Flavivirga spongiicola: one gene and its partner. The protein of the gene in region 2 interacts with the protein of the main gene of each other region in a pairwise test. Links are inferred from orthologs where the notes say so. Each region holds a gene or a part of one and is shown on either strand. Other genes may lie near its edges. The genes, in order: rlmB and Q4Q47_RS17230.

Evidence for each region.
Region 1: the proteins of Q4Q47_RS17230 (region 2) and rlmB interact in binary tests that used the Escherichia coli proteins (3 or more experiments, as listed by UniProt). The link is inferred for Flavivirga spongiicola from one-to-one orthologs.

What each region holds. Positions count from the first base shown.
Region 1 is NZ_JAUOEO010000001.1:1,014,628-1,024,100, forward strand. The notes cover bases 2,703-5,478. They hold rlmB (23S rRNA (guanosine(2251)-2'-O)-methyltransferase RlmB), read left to right. Parts: upstream 2,703-3,608; coding sequence 3,609-4,349; downstream 4,350-5,478. Other genes in these bases: Q4Q47_RS03835 (RagB/SusD family nutrient uptake outer membrane protein), read left to right, coding at 2,703-3,536; Q4Q47_RS03845 (rhomboid family intramembrane serine protease), read right to left, coding at 4,439-5,167; Q4Q47_RS03850 (replication-associated recombination protein A), read left to right, coding at 5,310-5,478. Outside these bases: Q4Q47_RS03830 (SusC/RagA family TonB-linked outer membrane protein), read left to right, coding at 1-2,038; more of Q4Q47_RS03835, read left to right, coding at 2,049-2,702; more of Q4Q47_RS03850, read left to right, coding at 5,479-6,587; Q4Q47_RS03855 (hypothetical protein), read right to left, coding at 6,661-7,539; Q4Q47_RS03860 (DUF5723 family protein), read right to left, coding at 7,529-8,944; Q4Q47_RS03865 (hypothetical protein), read right to left, coding at 8,941-9,473. UniProt on the Escherichia coli protein: Specifically methylates the ribose of guanosine 2251 in 23S rRNA.
Region 2 is NZ_JAUOEO010000001.1:4,298,559-4,308,192, forward strand. What follows is about bases 3,717-6,653. They hold Q4Q47_RS17230 (NAD(P)H-hydrate dehydratase), read right to left. Parts: upstream 6,000-6,653; coding sequence 4,434-5,999; downstream 3,717-4,433. Other genes in these bases: Q4Q47_RS17225 (RNA polymerase sigma factor), read right to left, coding at 3,744-4,280; Q4Q47_RS17235 (T9SS type A sorting domain-containing protein), read right to left, coding at 6,159-6,653. In the rest of the region: Q4Q47_RS17210 (hypothetical protein), read right to left, coding at 1-176; Q4Q47_RS17215 (TonB-dependent receptor), read right to left, coding at 253-2,769; Q4Q47_RS17220 (FecR family protein), read right to left, coding at 2,766-3,695; more of Q4Q47_RS17235, read right to left, coding at 6,654-7,454; thrA (bifunctional aspartate kinase/homoserine dehydrogenase I), read left to right, coding at 8,064-9,634. UniProt on the Escherichia coli protein: Bifunctional enzyme that catalyzes the epimerization of the S- and R-forms of NAD(P)HX and the dehydration of the S-form of NAD(P)HX at the expense of ADP, which is converted to AMP.

The DNA of each region.
Region 1 (9,473 bases), 3.3 Mb from region 2 along the record:
TATGAGTTACTCATTCTCTGAAAGCCAAAACAATGGTCAAACTGTTGGTTCTGAAAACCTTTTCGAATTTGCTGACAAAAACCCACCTATATTCCCAGTATTTTTGAGAGATGATAATGGGAACCTTGTTCCTGAACCAATATTTGGTGGTTTCCAATATGACTATGGTTCTGCTTCGCCTTTAGGAAGACCACGAACAAGTGCAAACTTATTAAACCCAGTAGGGTCTGCGATTTATGACTTCTTAGGAAGTAAACGTCATGATATTATTGGTAATTTCTCTGCAGAAATTATATTTAGTGAAAGTTTAAGTTTCGAAACTAAATTCGGTCTTCAATATTCACAAGACCGACAAAAGAGTTACAGCAATCCTTTTTATGGATCGGAAACAAGTTCTGGTGGAACATTATTCCAACGTGACAACCGAGATATTACAAAAAACTTTTTACAATTATTACGATACACTAGAAGTTTTGGTGAACACAATGTTAACTTCTTAGTAGCTCATGAAAGTAATGATTATGAACGAGAAAGAAATACGGTGTCAAAACGTGAGGCAGCAATTCCTGGAATACTTGACTTAACCAATTTTGTTGTTCCTCAAGGTTCTCCTACAGGATTCATAGAAGGAGCCTCTATTGAATCATATTTTTCTCAAGTGAATTATAATTACAAGGATACTTATTTCTTATCAGGTTCTGTGCGTCGTGACGGCTCATCTCGTTTCGTAAATAATAAATGGGGAACTTTTGGTTCTGTAGGAGCATCTTGGATAGCTAGTAATGAAGATTTTTTAGTTAACAGCGACGCCATATCATATTTAAAAGTAAAAGCATCTTACGGTGTCATTGGAGACCAAGCAGGTATCGATTTTTTCCAATCATCAGATACATTCAATATTAATAATTTAAATGATGGTGTTTCATTATCTGAAAGATTAAACGGAAATCCCGATTTAACATGGGAAACATCTAAAATGTTTCAAACTGGTGTAGAAATATCTTTTGGTAAATTCATTGATCTTGACGTAGATTACTACATTAAGAATACTGAAAACCTCTTTTTTAATAGAAGAGTTGGGTCGTCTCAGGGAATTTCTTCAGTAACGGTTAATGATGGGGTTTTACAAAACCGTGGTCTTGAATTTAGTTTAACCGCTCATCTTATAAAAACTGAAGACGCCTCTTTAGATTTTACATTTAACGGAGAGCGTGTAACTAATGAAATTACAACAATGCCGCTTGAGCCTTCTACAGGTCTGCCGAGAATTATTGATACTTCAGCACTTTACTATGGCTATTCTCAAGGGAGCTCCATATTTGATTTCTTCCTACGTGAATGGGCTGGTGTAGATCCTGCTACAGGAGTAGGCCAATGGAACCAATATTTTGATGATGCAAACAGTAATGGTACATTAGAAACAGGAGAAGAACTAGGTGTTAATCTAACGCAATATCTTAATGATAATCCTGGCGCAAATATTCAAAGCCAGACAACGACATCATACTCTGCTGCTACGCTTAAATATGTTGGTAAATCAAGTATTCCAAAACTTCGTGGTGCATTTAGGTTAGCTGGGCAATATAAAAACTTTAATTTATCTACTCAATTTACGTATAGTCTAGGTGGATACGCTTTAGATGTGCAATACTCTGAGTTAATGAATGATCGTTTCGGAGCAGGAGCAAATAACTTTCATAGAGATATCGCTCAAAGATGGCAACAACCTGGTGATATTACAGATGTTCCTCGTATTTCTGATAACTTTGATGCTAATGTAGGATCGTCATCAACAAGATGGTTAATTAAATCTGATTATCTAGCTCTAAATAATGTACAATTAGGTTATTCTTTACCTTCTAAGTTCCTTAATAATACGGGAATAAATAAAGTACACCTATCGGTATCTGGAGATAACTTATTTGTACTAACAAAAAGAGATGGGTTCAATCCTTCTACCACAGAAACTGGTAACACAGGAAGACGTTTGTATGCTCCTTTAAGCACAATAACTTTTGGGGCACGTGTTAAATTTTAAAAAAAAAAAAATGAAAAATAAATTTATAATTTCAACGTTAATCGCGGCTTTTACAGTTGTATTATTCAGCTGCGAAGATGACTTTTTAGAAAAAACGCCCTCTGAGTTTTTTACTCAAGCTCAAATATCTGAAGCTGCAGAAAGCGATCCAGGCGTAATTGCCTCAACTCTGAGTGGTATCTATTCTCTAATGGTACAAATTGAGACTGGTGGAACCACTGGTGATGATGACTTTGGTCAAAAGGGTAACGATATTTTTGGTGATATGCTCTGCGGTGATATGGCCTTATCTGTAAGTACATTTGGTTGGTACAGAGCTAGTATTACAGAATTCCAAGGTACACAAGATTTTACTTTTGGAGATAACAGACAAGTATGGAGGTATTACTATCGTGTTGTACGGTCTGCTAATGCAGCTATAGCGGCATTAGGTGGTAATGACGCTGTTCCGGAATCAGATAGTGGTAAACACCTTTTAGGTCAAGCAAAAGCGATTAGAGCGCACTCTTATTTTTATTTGACTCAATACTTTGCGAATAATTATAATCCTTCTGCTGAAATATTACCACTTTATGATGACATTGATGATTTAAATGGGCCAAAAGTAGCTACTAGCGAAATTTACGCTTTAATGGAAAGTGATTTAAGATCTGCTATTACATTACTCGACGGTTTTAATCGTTCTGCAAAAAACGAAATTAACAAACCTGTAGCTCAAGGGCTTTTAGCTTATGTATTAGGTTCTAGAAGAGACAGTTGGGCAGAAGTTGCCACATTAACTAAAGATGTTATCGATAATGGCGGTTTTCCTTTAATGACAGCTACAGAAATAGTTGGAGGTTTTGACGATGTTGCTACTCCTGGTTGGATGTGGGGAATCGATTTAACTTTAGAAATTGGTTTAGACTTAGTATCTTGGTGGGGACAAATGGATTCATTTTCATTTAGTTACGCTTGGGCTGGTGATTTTAAGGCCATCGATCAAGCTTTATATGATCAGATACCAGAAAATGATGCCAGAAAAGAACAATTTAGGGATGCAGCTCATCCTGGTAGACCACTTTTACCTTTAAACAAATTTTATCATGAAGGTAGAGTTATAGGTGGGCAACGTAATATCGAAACAGATTATATATATATGCGTGTAGCTGAAATGTATCTTTTACATGCTGAAGCTTCAGCAAGAAACGGCGCTGAAGGTGATGCTAGAACTGCTTTAAAACAATTGTTAGATTTACGTATTCCAGATTCATCATATGTGGATGGCTTAAGTGGTCAAGCACTAATTGACGAGATTTATCTACAAACTCGTATTGAATTATGGGGTGAAGGTAAAAGTTATTTAGCAATGAAAAGAAATGAGGCTACTATAACGAGAGGTTCTAATCATTTATCAAATGTAGGTGTTCCTATTGATCATGATGATGAGCGATTAACTTTTGAAATTCCAGAATTAGAAATTCAAAATAATCCGTTTATAGACTCTCAAAATGAGTAAATAGATAAAATATTCAATTTTTTGAGGCCATCTAAAATTTTAGATGGCCTCTTTTTTTATACCTTTACCCCAATGGAAAACCAAACACAAATATTCGGTATAAGAGCTATTATAGAAGCCATTAATGCAGGCGAAACAATCGACAAGGTATTTCTTCAAAAAGGCTTAAAAGGAGAGCTTTTTAGCGAATTGGAAACCCTTTTAAGAAAAAATTCTATCAACTCTTCTTATGTACCTGTTGAAAAACTTAACAGACTCACCAGAAAAAATCACCAAGGTGCCGTTGCTCAAATTTCACCAATTGAATTTCATGAGATAGAAACTTTGGTTTCAAATGTTCTAGAATCTGGTAAAACGCCTTTATTTTTACTGTTAGATCAATTAAGCGATGTTCGTAATTTTGGAGCTATTATTCGTACCGCAGAGTGTACTGGTGTTGATGGTATTATTATTCAAAAAAAAGGTGGTGCACCTGTAAATGGTGACACTATTAAAACAAGTGCCGGAGCTGTTTTTAAAGTACCTATTTGCAAAGTTGACCATATTAAAGATGCTGTTTTTTATATGCAGGCATCTGGCATCCATGTTATTGCCGCTACCGAGAAAACAGAGAATACCTTATATGATGTTTCTTTTAAAGAACCTTGTGCTATTATTATGGGGTCTGAAGGTAGAGGTATTAACCCGTCTACTCTAAAAGTTGTTGATGCAAAAGCTAAATTACCTATATTGGGAGAGATTGAATCTTTAAATGTTTCTGTTGCATGCGGTGCTTTTTTATATGAAGTAGTGAGACAGAGGATTGATGATTGATGATTGATGATTGATGATTGATGAATTTAGAACTTGGAACTTGGAACTTGGAACTTGGAACTTGGAACTTGGAACTTATTGACAATATATTATTTGCTGTCTTTCGGTTTTTCTTTATAAATATAATTGATTTCTGTTTGCTCCTCTTCTGTTTCAATATGCTCTATAAAATTTCCATCTTCATCAAAATGTTTTAAAAAAGGGTCATCCTCTTCATTATAATTTTCTTGTTCCCAAACATACTTTTTTGGTTTTGCAATTTCTCTTCTGAAAAAAAGTGCAAATAACAACCCTGTAACTAAACCAGACAAATGTCCTTCCCACGATATTCCTTCTTTTACAGGAGCTACATACCATAACATACTTCCATAAAGGAAAATAACTAAAAGAGACAACGCTATAAGCCTATAATGTTTTGCAAATACCCCCTTAAAAAAGGTAAAACTCACTAAAACATAAATAAGTCCACTGGCTCCAATATGATAGGATGGCCTTCCAATACACCAAGTAAAAAATCCTGAAAATAAAATTCCAAATAATACAACTTTCCAAGCTATCGGTCTATAGAAATAAAACAAAGCCATGGAAAGCACAAATAATGGAATTGTATTATGATAAATGTGCTGTATATCTCCATGAATAAAAGGACTTAAAACAACCCCTCTTAACCCTTTTAAAGTTTGAGGATATACACCATATCTACTAAAATTAAAACCAAAACGCACTTCAAACCAAAATACCAACCAAATGGTTAGCACAAAAAAAACTGGGTATATAATAACGCCTGTTGAGAACTTAAAATGGTCATGCTGTATCATTCTATAAATTTAACTAGTCTATATCAAATAATTGACCAAAAGGAGAGTATATGTTAGATTGTCACCTTTTATTTATAAATTATTATTTAAAATATCTGCAATAAGATTCCTGCCTTCGCAGGAATTCTTTTAATTTTACATTATGAATGAACCTTTAGCCGAACGTTTAAGACCAAAAACACTGAATGACTATGTGAGTCAGAATCACTTGGTTGGTAAGCAGGGCAGCTTAACACAGCATATAAAGCAAGGTTTAATCCCTTCAATGATTTTCTGGGGTCCGCCAGGTACAGGAAAAACAACACTTGCTAATATTATTGCCTCGGAATCCGGTAGACCTTTTTATACACTAAGTGCTATAAATTCAGGCGTTAAAGATATTCGAGATGTTATTGATAAAGCAAAACAAAGCGGTGGATTATTTACTACAAAAAATCCTATTTTGTTTATTGACGAAATTCATAGGTTTAGTAAGTCTCAGCAAGATTCTTTGTTACAAGCAGTAGAAAAGGGTTGGATTACATTAATAGGTGCAACTACTGAAAATCCTAGTTTTGAAGTTATTTCGGCACTTCTATCTCGTTGTCAGATTTATATTTTAAATGCATTCAATAAAAACGATTTAGAGACGCTTTTAAAGCGTGCCATTGAAAAGGATGAATATATTTCTAAAAAAACGATTAAACTAAAAGAAACAACTGCACTCATAAGGCTTTCTGGCGGTGATGCCAGAAAACTACTTAATATTTTTGAGCTTATTGTAAATTCTTATGAATCTAATAAAATAACTATTACTGACAAATCCGTTTTGGAAAGAATTCAAAGTAATACCGTTCATTATGACAAAACCGGAGAACAGCATTACGATATTATTTCAGCTTTTATAAAATCGATACGAGGTAGCGATCCAAATGCCGCTGTATATTGGTTAGCTCGTATGGTAGAAGGCGGTGAAGATGTTAAATTTATAGCACGACGCTTACTCATTTTAGCTAGCGAGGATATTGGTAATGCAAACCCAACGGCTTTAGTAATAGCCAACAATACATTTCAGGCAGTTTCTACAATTGGCTATCCTGAATCTAGAATTATATTAAGTCAGTGCGCTACTTATTTAGCATGCTCACCTAAAAGCAATGCTGCCTATAAAGCTATTGATAAAGCACAGCAATTGGTTAAGGAGACTGGCGACTTGTCGGTGCCTTTAGAAATAAGAAATGCACCAACCAAATTAATGAAAGAATTGGGATATGGTGACAATTATAAATATGCACATAATTACGATCTCAACTTTGCCAATCAAGAATTCTTACCAGATGAAATTAAAAACACGAAACTTTACGAGCCAGGAAACAATACTCGTGAAAATGCTCATAAAGAATTTTTAAAACAGCGCTGGAAGGATAAATATGGGTATTAGTATTGTTGTTGTTTGTTGTTTGTTGTTTGTTGTTTGTTGTTTGTTGTTTGTTGTTTGTTGTTTGTTGTTAAAACTAGAACTTAATATTTAATATATCTTGTTTTAAAATACCATTAGCGTAATATTCTAAAATCCAATCATCTCCTTTTTTGTATATAATGGCGCTTTTATTTTCAACTAAAAACACATGATCTAGTTTAGTTTGTTTGATTCTATATACCACTTTTGGAGAACTATCAACCAACTGAAACCCATTTTCAATTTCTTGAGCATATAGCACCTTAGATAACACCTCCTTTATATCCGCTTCCATGGTGTCTTCTTCTTTAATTGCAGGTACTAATGTTACAGTTTCTACCTTTGGTTGGACTTCAATGACCTTGGGTACATTGGTTACATTTTCTGCTTCTTTTTCCTTTTTAAGATTTTGAATCTCTTTCTTTAATTCCTGAATCTCTTGAGCTACTTCACTCTTTGTTCCTGTATTTTGAGTTTGTAAAGCTGTTATCTTTTCGTTAGGTTCATATTTATAATTAAGAGCTTCAATAGAATTAAAAGCATTTCTTAGAGCTCCAGCATAAGCTTTAGCATAATCTTTTTCTCTACTTTCTCCTAACTTAGAGGTATAAATTAATTGATCGTTACAATCTTTTAGTTCTACAGTTAATTTAGTTTTAAACATCCCAGACCCCTTAATGGCATCAGACCTTAATGCTAAGCATCTATTTCTTGCTAAATCATCGGGATAAGCATCTCCTTCCATCAAGGCTACAAATCCACATTTCTTAAATAGAAACTGCGTTAATGAATTTAATTGATATTGGTCTTTCTTCTTTAAAAAATCAAATTTATTAGGAACAATCACATACTTATAATCGTTTAAATTAGATTGTGAAAAAACAGTAGTGATAATAAAACAGGCTATAATCGCCGAAAAAAATTTAGTCTTCATTTTTATTAAATATATAGTTAAACCCTAATTGTAAAGATACACTTTGTGCACTATATATATTTTTTAATTCTAAAAAATTGTCTGCCATAATATAAAAATTTAGACCTCCTAAATTAGCAGACATTCCTAAACCTATATTATTAGCAGAATAAGAGTCTATAGTATATGTAGCTTTAACCTGTAAACCATTAAACAAACGCCTGTAATAATACGCTGTTAGTGCCAATTGAGGTTGCTTAGGTCTACTCATCGCAAATAATTGCAAACCTGCACTATTTTGATAACTATCATCTTCTATTGCACAATCACATGTTTCATGTTTTTTCTTTCCAAAGGCGTAATTTAATGACGTATTAAGCTTTATAGGCCGCCATGTTGTATACTTAGCTGCTGTAGTATCTAGTTTAAATATATCTTCAAAATTATCTTCAATTTCATTCCAATACTCTTCAGCCGTTTGTCCATTTCCCGTATCAGGAAAAATAGGGTTTACGCCTTCAAACACATAGTCACCTTCTATTTTGTAATTTTCGATATCTTTTGTATGTCTAATAAAACCTATATCCAATAGACTAGCATCCCAGCTCCATTGTTCATTTAACTGACGTGTAAAACCAACATCGAACCCCAGTCCCAGATTTCCACCAAACAAAATACGCTTTTTTAAATCTTTAACAACAGAATCGGAATCAGACTCATCATCACTTAAACTAGCCAATCCGGAAGTTCTAAGTTCTAAATCTAAATTAAAGATATGATCATAAAAATTGTTTTGCCCAAGTACAGTTGTAAAACGACCTTGGTTTTTCGTAGATCTTACGTTTGCGATGCTCGAATATATTTTTCCTCTAACCCCAAAAGTAAAATGGTCATTTACCTTTTTATTATATCCAAGATGCAACACAGAAATAGCCTCAGCAGCAACACTCATATGATTAGCTTTAAATGGTCTATTAATATTATTTTGATTGCCCTCTAAAGCCAAGACTGCTAAATCTTTAGGAAAATAAGCTATAAAATCTAGTTCTTGATATAAACCAAAACTTAGATATTCATTCTTTTCGTAAGAGCTTCCAAAAGAAAATCCACCTGAAAAAATTTCTAATTGTTGATTTGCGCTAAAAAAATCCTTAGGCTTCATACTATAAACAGCATTTTGAAGCTTGGTGTTAAAATCGATACCGTCATCTGCAAAAATATCATAAACAGTACTTCCTGTTATCCCTACATTAACATGAATATGTGATAATAATGGAATCCCAAAATACCAATCATTTTTAATTTTCCCACCTGGATTAAGTAATAAAGATTGTGGTATTTCTGAAAACCCGTAAAGTAATTGCTTGTTTTGTGAAAAGGAAAAACTACATGAAATGACTATAAAAAACAAAATTATTCTTCTCATATTGAATCACCTATATTCAAATAAAAAATAGCCTTAGATTTTAATTTAATTCTACCTGGCGTTGTTTGGTTAATAGATCCTCCAGGTAGTAGACTAAGAGTAAACACTAATTTTTTAGTACTTTTTAAAGCTATTAGCGTGTCTCCTTCAAATTCTTCTACATGATTTGATAAGACATCACTACCATCTGTTGATGGTGAAGCCGGAATTATGAACATATGCGATTGTTGCCCAGCGTCATTAATAAAATCTACTTGTACTTGAAATGCTTTATTAATTGAATTTGTAGTTTCAAATACAAAGTCTGCCTTAATAAGGTTATCTACTATAAATTTATTATTAAAAAGATCTATTTCTATAGAGTCCTTAATAGAAATTATTTCTGTGCTATTGAATAAGAAGCTACTGGCAGGTTCATCAAAAAATATGAGACTAGACTCAATAACGGGGGAGATTTCAAAATCATCAGCTTGTTCAAAATCAATTTTCTTAGCACAAGAAAAAAAACTTAAATATAGTGTAATGACTA
Region 2 (9,634 bases):
AAATTGATAAGATCCAGATCGTTAGTTGAAGCCGCCGTTGCAATTATTTTATTTGCTAAGCTTGATGAAATCTTTTCATCCGATGTTACTAGAGTTCCCGTTTCTACAGACGAGCAAGATTGGAAAACTCCTAAAAGTATTGTTGCAATAAATAATGTTTTAAAAAAATGTTTCATGTTGTTATATTTTGGGGTTATTTACTATGGAAACGATTGTAAACTGTAAAACCCTCTATGTGTTAAAAAAATTATATTAAAAATCAATGTTTAACGATACATTTGGAGTAAATTCTAATCCATATCTATCTAAAACCTCTATATCATTTTTGTCTTCTGTTAGCGTATAATAACGATTAAGAATGTTCTTCTTATTCCCAATATTAATTAGGCCCACTGTTAGTTTGTAATCTATTTTTTTTGATATATCAAAATCATAACTTATTGAAGCATCAAACCTCAAATAATCTGTAAATCGCTCCATGTTTGGTTCATTATAATTGATTTTATTAAAAGCACCTTTTATAATTGGCATTTCTTCATTTATAGAGGTGAAGGGCTTCCCGGAACTATATTCCATTCCTAAAGAAAAATTAAACGATTTACACCTGATATTTACTCCAGAAATTAGATTATGCCTCATATCATTATTATTATAAAAACGAGATGGATTAAGGTCTTTAAATTTGTACTCATTTGTACTATAATTATAGCTTAACCAAGTATTTAAATAATGACTTTTATAGTTATAATGAAACGTATACCCCTTTATGACGTATGATCCAAAAAGATTCTCAAACTGATTAAGGTTCTGAAAACCTTGATTATTAGTAGTAATACCTTTTACAGTTTTAACATAGATACTCGTATTAAGCATATGCCTTCTTTTTTTGAAACCAAAAGACAATTCTAACTGCTTACTTTTTTGCAAAGGCGCAATAGAATTGTTTGCTAGAAACCACCTTCGCTTTTCTATACCTAGAAAATTATTTTCCAAATTAACAACCTGAGAAATATTTTGTGTTTTTCTCTCTCCTCTAAGCTGAATATCTATTTCCGGTATAGGATTATATGTTATGTGAAATCTGGGTTCAATTTGAAATGATTTTAAGAACTCATAATAAACATTTCTTAGGTTTAGCCCTGTTTTTATTTTATTTTTATAATAATTAAGGGTTCCAAATAGCCCATAAATATTACTCTTTTGCTCTAATTTGCTTTGAAAAAACTCGTTAAAATTGTTGATATCATTTATAACTGTTAAGTGCTCATGTGAGATTCCGGTTTCATATGTTATTCCAGAAGTTTTAAGCCTCGAGCGGTATTTTAAAGTCGTTTCATAATTTCTAACACTATTACTTTGGAAGCTTGAAATATCTCTGGACAACAAAAAATTTCCGCCATCTAGTTTGTATTTAGAATAATTAATAACAGCCTCCATTTGAGAGTTATTAGAAAAAGTATGCTGCCAATTAAATCCCAAAGCGGTATTTTCTTGTGTTAACTTACTCTCTTTACTGGTATTAAGTGTTTTATTTGTTTCTATGTAAGACAAATTGTTTGCAAAAAGTAATACGTTTAATCCAATACTATTAGATTTATTTATAGCCAATTTGTATTGCAATTGAGAATCATGAAAATCAAACGTATTTTCAGCACTTACAAGACTTTTATTTGACGTATTGTATGTCCTAATATCTGAAGATTGAAAGGCTTTTTTAGCATAATTTAAATATGTCGGAGAATCCCAAACATCTGTCAACGATTTTCTTGTTGAAAGTAATAATTCAGATTTCTTATTTATTGGTATTTTCACATAACCATCTGCGCTTAAAAAATTAATACCAATGCCTCCTTTAATTTTTTTTGAACGCGTATTATTGTGCTCTAAACTAATAACACTACTTGTACTATTTCCATATTCTGCCGGTGTTGCATTATCATACAAAGTAATTGTAGAAAGTAAGTTCTCATTAAAGGCAGAAATTAACCCAAAAAAATGACTGTTTTGATAGACTTTTATATCATTCCAAACAAATAAATTTTGATCTTGGGTGCTCCCTTTAACGATTAAATCTGAAATAGATTCACTATTACTAGTCACTTGAGGTAAATTTTCTAAATTTTTAATAACATCATGAGATGTTAACCCTGCTAACGAACCTACCTCTTTAGTTTTTATAAAAAAAGTACCATCGTTTTTCTTATAAGTTCCTGTAGAAAAGAAAGGATAAATGAATAATGCTTCTAAGCCTTGGATTTGCTTAATAATATATACCTTATTAGTATTTAATTTATTAACATCAATATTTTGCTTCCCATAAATAAGGTGTGATATTGAAATTTTTTTTGGTATGACATCTTCAAAAAGCACTTGTCCTTCTTCATTAGTAATCCATGTTTTATGTTTATCTAAATCAGTTATTAATACATGTTCTAAAGGCATTTTATCTTCACTGTCATAGAAATATAACACCTTCTTTTTTAAAGGTTTTACTACAATTTTACTTTGGGAAATAACTGTAAAAGAAAGCATGAAATGGCTTTCTAAATACTCTAAATGAGTTTTTAAAGGTGCTTTTTCATTATAAAAACAATCTGCACATTTTTCGTTTTTGAGTAACGAAGATTCGTAGTTAAAAGATACTTTAAAGAAGGCTTCAATTTTTTTTAGATGTGTTTCAAGTGAAATGGTGTTTTTTTGAGCAAAGCAGTATGTTGAAAAAAGCAAAAATATGGTCAATAGATTTGCCGTACGTTTTTTTATAATCATCTATTTTTATTCAAATAAATACTTTTATCTTTTTTGATATACGTTAAGTCTAATGATTGACAAAAAACGTCTAATACGGTTTCTAATGAATCATCATAATGGTAACTTCCAGTATATTTTAAGTCTTTATTTAAATTATCATTCATAATAAATTTTATATCATATTGAATACTTATATCTGAGATTACATGATTTATTGGTGTATTTTCGAAAACGGATACTTTATCAATCCAATATGGCTTTGTATTAATAATATGTCCCTCCTGCATACTTACATCTAATGTTTTTGAATTAAAAAAACTGTTAGCTTTTAAAATGGTTTCTTCCCCCTTATACATAACAGATACAGTACCTTCATAACAATAGACTTCAAAAGAAGTGTCTCGTTGTTTTACATTAAATTTAGTTCCTAAAACCGTTACGGTACCTTGTGGTGTTTTAACCGTAAATGTTTTTCCTTTTGCTACTTCAAAATAAGCTTCTCCTTTTAAGTCTATAGCTCTTGTTTTTTTCCATGTTTTACTGTAGGCTACCTCAGACTTTGCATTTAACCAAACTTTAGAGGCATCCGGGAGTGAGATTTGTACAGACTCACCAGCAAGCGTATAATGTTCAAGATTGTTATTTATACTAAACAAAGCCACCGAAACAAATAATAATATGGAGGCCGCTATAGACATAGGCAGCCATTTTTTATGCAGTGGAATAATTTGCTTTTTATTTGCATCTGGTTTTAAACGAGCTGTGTCTAACCTTTCTAAAACACCTTCTTCATTATAATCAACAGCTTTAACGCCGTCAAACATCTCTATGATTTCTTTATATTCAGAATAAGTATCGGACTCCTTAAAAGCTTCTTTTTCTTTCTCTGAAGAGAATTCAAAATTCAAAAACTTCTTTATATTATTAGTCTTATTTTCTTCCATAATGATGGTCATTAAATATGTAACGTTTCAAACTGGAAAATCCCTCCATTAAAATCGTTTTTTATTAATTTGTAATTCTTTTTGTAGAAACTCCAAAGCATTAAAAATTCTTTTTTCTACTGATTTTACCGAAACACCCATTATTTCAGCAATCTCTCTATACTTCTTTTTATCTATTCTATTAAGCAAAAAAGGAACTCTATAATTTTCTGGCATATTATCAAGAACTTGATTTACTTTTTGATGAAATTCCTTTTCTTCAAAAATATATTCAGGTGTTTGTTTCTCTATAATGCTTGCGCCATTTTTTTTATAGTTCAATGCGTGATTAGCATTTCTAAAAGTGTCAATTATCTTATTTTTAGAAATAGTATACAAATAGGCTCTTACATTTTTTAAAGGCACATTTTTACAGTTCTTCCATAATGTTAAGAAGGCTTCTTGTATAATATCTTCGGCTAGTTGTTTGTCTCCATAATTGTACACTAAAAAGTTAAAAACTTCTTTAGAATGCTTTTTAAAAGCTATATTGTAATTACGTTCTTCACAAATAGAATCTTTAGATGAGTAATCATCACAATTCATTAATTTTAATATTTTTTGGGTTCCAAATTAAGTATCAAACGTTTCAAATTAAAAAAACCCTCTATCTAACACTCTTTTTTTTATTGTAAAATATTATTTATAAAAAAACAGCTTAAAATGTCCTCAAGATTGGACTATCAAGCTGTTTTAAAATTATTCTTGTTCTTCTTGCTCCTGTTCTTTTTCGACTACTTCTGTCGGTTGTTCCGGTTGCTTAAATAAATCAATAAAAGCGGCTCCTAAATAATCAATAACATGACTGGCAATTAAACTTTGATAACCAAAGTTTTCAACCGCAATATCTGCTGATCTTCCATGTAAATACACTCCAAATATGGTAGCTTGCAATGGATTATAACCTTGCGAAATTAATCCGGTAACCATTCCAGTTAATATATCACCGCTTCCCGCAGTAGACAGTCCAGGGTTTCCCGTAGTATTCACATAAATTTTATTATCAAATACTGTTATAGTATTTGCTCCTTTAATAATAACTATACAGGTATATTTTTTTGAAAACGCTTTTACTTTTTTCAATTTATCGAAATCGTCTTTCCACGTACCAATTAAACGCTCCAACTCTTTAGGGTGCGGTGTTAAAATGGTTTGTTCAGGTAAAAGTTTCAATAGGATTTTCTTTTTTGACAGTATATTAATCCCATCGGCATCAATAACTAAAGGTGCCTTATTTTTCTTTAAAAAGGTTTCAAAAGCGCTTATAGTTTTAGAGTGAGTCCCTACACCTATTCCAAAACCAACAACTGTAGGCTTTATATCAAATTTAATATCTGTAATTATTTCCTCATTGGCATCCGTTATAACCATAGCCTCCGGAAAAGACGCTTGCAAAGGCACATATCCACATTTAGGAATATATGCGGTGATGAGACCTGATCCAGCAAATAAAGCCGCCCTGCTCGCCAATGTTACTGCGCCAATTTTACCATAACTCCCTCCAATTATAAGACTATGACCAAATTGCCCTTTATGCGAAAATTTTTCTCGTGGCAGATATAACGGTAACACTTCATGCTTCCCTATTAGTTCTACCTCGGTGTTAGTTGTGAATAAAAACTCCTGATCAAGACCAATGTCTAATACTTCCCATTGGATGGTGTACTTGGCCGTTTCTGGTAAGAAGAAAATCAATTTAGGAGATGCAAAACTCAGTGTATAACCAGCCCAAACGACGCTATCTTCATCTTCTGGTACTCTTTCTGTGCTTAAACCCGACGGAATATCAATAGATAGCGTAAATGCCTTTGTACTTCTAAAATGCATAAATAATGACTTTACCCATTCATCTACAGCTCTATTTAATCCAATACCAAAGACAGCATCAACAATAATATCATCTTGATGAATTTCAGGAAAATCTTCAGTACAACTTAAAAGCGTTGGCCAATCTTTAGTAACATTTTTAATGCGATCATAATTAATTAAGAAATCTTTTGACCGCTTATCGCTACAATTAACCACATAGGTTTTAACATTATAGCCATCTAAAATTAAATGTCTGGCAAGCACTAATCCATCTCCTCCATTATTTCCAATACCACAAAATATATGAATGGGAACTTGAGCACCTTGCATACGCATATGCATCCAATTAAAAATTTGTGTACCCGCACGCTCCATCAAATCTGTTGAAGATATCTTTTGACGTTCGGCAGTTAGTTTATCACCTTGGTAAATTTGTTCTTTAGAAAATAGTTTCATAAATAGAAAGGTATTTATGTTTAATATAAATAATACATGTTTTATGTAGAAAAATAAAATCACAATTTAGGCAATAAAAAAACCCTTAGCTAAGTTTTGACTAAGGATTTCCATATATTTTATTTAAATTACTGTAAATAAATACTATATAAAGAGTTGTTATTTTTTAATAAATTTAACTACCTCAAAGTTTTCTAATTTTAGAAGGTACAACCCTTGGTTTAAAAATTTAATATCAATTCCATTACTATTATTTGTATTTGTTACTGTTCCTCGGGATACTTCTTTTCCTAATATATTATAAATTGTATAATTGTTGTCAGACTTGGTTAAACCGGAAAGGCTAATAAAATTAGTTGCTGGGTTTGGGTGTGTTTTAATTTTAGCTTTTAAGCCCGTAGTAGTATCGGATAAAGTGCTTGTGTCAATAGTACTCAGACTTCCATAAGACGTACCACCAGAATTTATGGCGTAAGATCTTACGTAATAAATGGTGTTACTTGCCAGGCTTCCTAATTGATTGCTAAATGTGCCTTCTCCACTTCCTGTCACAATTTTGGTATCGGAAGTCGTAGGAGGATTTACAGAAGTACTATAAACAAATCCCCTTTCTGTAACCGTAGCACCTCTATCGTCCGTTACTTCTCCACTCATATCTATTTCGCTAGTAGAATTATTTAATACTGAAGCTCCAATAACAACTGGCGCACCTTGCTCTATAATAGTAGCGCCTCCTTCAAGGTTAATGGTATAATTGTCAAAATTTGTAATTCTATGACCGCCAAAAGCAAAATAGGAGTAAATGATCTCAGAGTTTGCCATAGCTGTGTTCTGTACATTCCAGCTTTTGGTTTCTGTTGGTGTACCTGGAGTTATAAGTGTACCATCATTATTGGCCGGGTAAATCTGTATAGTCATGTCAAAATAACTATTTGCCAATAAATCAACAGTTAAAACAGCTAAATACCAATCATCAGGAGAACCACTGTTTAAAACATCACCACCATCCCAGCTACCTGAACTAGTCGTAGTGCCGCTAGTAAAAATATAACCGCCGCCATGTACAGAGATACCTAAACCATCATTAGGAGCCGCATAAAAATGATGTGTTGCACTCGGATTGGATGTAAAACCTATACCGCCATAACCACTATTAAACTCACTCTTAAAATACGTTTTAAATTCGTAATGAGCGCCTTCACCGGATATAGAGTAACCTTGCTTTGTTGTATAAACTTCGTTTGTATTTCCCGATACATTTACTGCTCCCGTACCATCTATTCCTGTGTTGGTTGTTTGCGTAATAAGTAATGAAGAGCCTCCTTGAGTAAATGATGTACTTAATTCGGCAGGGGTATTAAAATCAAAGACATTGGTCACTTGAGCTTGTATAACTAGTGTCGTTAAAAAAAGGAGTATTGTTAAACCATTTTTTGTAAGTAATTTTGTTTTCATTCTGTAGGTTTTTAAACATTAACATACACAAATGTAAGTTTTTTTTTCAAAAAATAACATTTAATCGAATAAAAATTACATTTTATCGATAATAGTGTCGATAAACTGTCATTTATACATGTCAAGAAAAAGATTACAAAACTTAATTAGGTCTAACTGTAAATAGTATATATAAAATTAAAAGGCTATACATATAGAACTCATTTTGATTGGGTATTTAGGAATTCCTCTATACTTCTATTTCGAGGATAGCTCGTTTCAAGAAATTCTTCATTATTAACATTTTTTTAACTTACAATCGAAAAAGCTAATTTTATGAAATGAAATGAACTACAATATAAGAATCCTGTAAAAAAAAATGTTTTAGTTTTTTTATAAAACTAAATGTAATACTTTTGACCAATATTTATATAGAATATAGTGAATCATTTAAACCAAAATATAGTTGTACTTATTTCTTCTTTAACAGAAGGGACTACTACTATTTTTGGAACTACTACAATTATTACAACCCTTTGGGGTTGCTAACTATATATTCTTCAGGCCATCGTTGTAATCTTTATAATTACAACATCTCAAATATTTTTTCAATTATTAATTCATTAAAAAATGAAGGTTTTAAAATTTGGTGGAACTTCGGTAGGTTCTGCAAAAAACATAAATAACGTCATAGATATCTTAACCGGATATTCTCAAAAAGATTCCATTATATGCGTCGTATCTGCCATTGGTGGCATTACAGACAAACTACTTTTGGCTGGTAAACTTGCTCAAAGTAAAGACACTCGTTTTAAAGAAACGTTTAGTACTATTAAAGATATTCATTTAAATATCATAAATGAATTAAATCCAAGCAATGCAGACATCATTATAGAATATACCGAGACTAGGCTAGGTGAATTAAAAAATTTGTTAGACGGTATCTATCTAATAAATGAATTATCTCCAAAAACATCAGATAAATTAGTGAGCTTTGGTGAGTTATTATCATCATACATTATATCGGAAACTATGAAAAATCGTAGTTTATCTGCAGATCGTAAAAATTCTCAAGAATTGATTATAACAAATTCAAATTTCACTAAAGCGGAAGTTAATTATAGCTTAACTAATAATAATATAATAGGCTATTTTAAAACAGCAACACAACAAATTACTATACTTCCCGGGTTTGTTTCAAAATCTTTAGTAGGGGAACAAACGACATTAGGTCGTGGTGGTTCAGATTTTACAGCGGCCATAGTTGCTGCTGCTTTAAAAGTTGAACAGTTAGAGATTTGGACGGATGTAAGTGGGATGTATACTACCAATCCGAAATTGGTAAAACAAGCCTACCCTATCGAAAAAATTTCTTATCAGGAAGCTATGGAATTATCACACTTTGGTGCCAAAGTTTTATACCCTCCAACTGTCCAACCTGTTTTAGATTTAGAAATTCCTATTCACATAAAAAACACATTAGAACCAGAAGCAATTGGAACTATTATTTCCAATGATGAAACAAACATTACATCACCCGTAAAAGGAATTAGCAACATAGGAAATATTGCCTTATTAACGTTAGAAGGCAGTGGTATGGTAGGTATCCCTGGATTTTCTAAACGCTTATTTGAAACCCTGTCACAAGAAAAGATTAATGTCATCTTGATTACTCAGGCATCATCTGAGCATTCTATTTGTTTAGGTATTGAAGAAAAAGATGCAGATGAAGCCAAAAAGGCCATTGATGTTGCTTTTGAAAATGAAATTGCTCTAAATAAAATAAACCCCATCATAGTTGAAAACAATCTTTCAATTATTGCACTAGTTGGTGATAACATGAAAAACCACCAAGGGATTAGCGGTAAAATGTTTAGTGCTTTAGGTAAAAATAATATTAACATTCGCGCTATAGCTCAAGGTGCCTCAGAGAAGAATATTTCTGCTGTCATATCAGAAAACGATATAAAAAAGGCTTTAAATACCTTACATGAGCAATTCTTTGAAATTGAAACTAAACAACTAAATGTATTTATTACTGGGGTTGGAAATGTTGGAGAGAAATTAGTCGATCAAATAGAGCAACAGAATGGCTATTTAAAAGAAAATTTAAAAATCAATTTACGGGTTGTCGGGTTGTCAAATTCCAGAACGATGATTTTTAACGAAGATGGGATTGATCTAAAAAACTGGAAAGATCA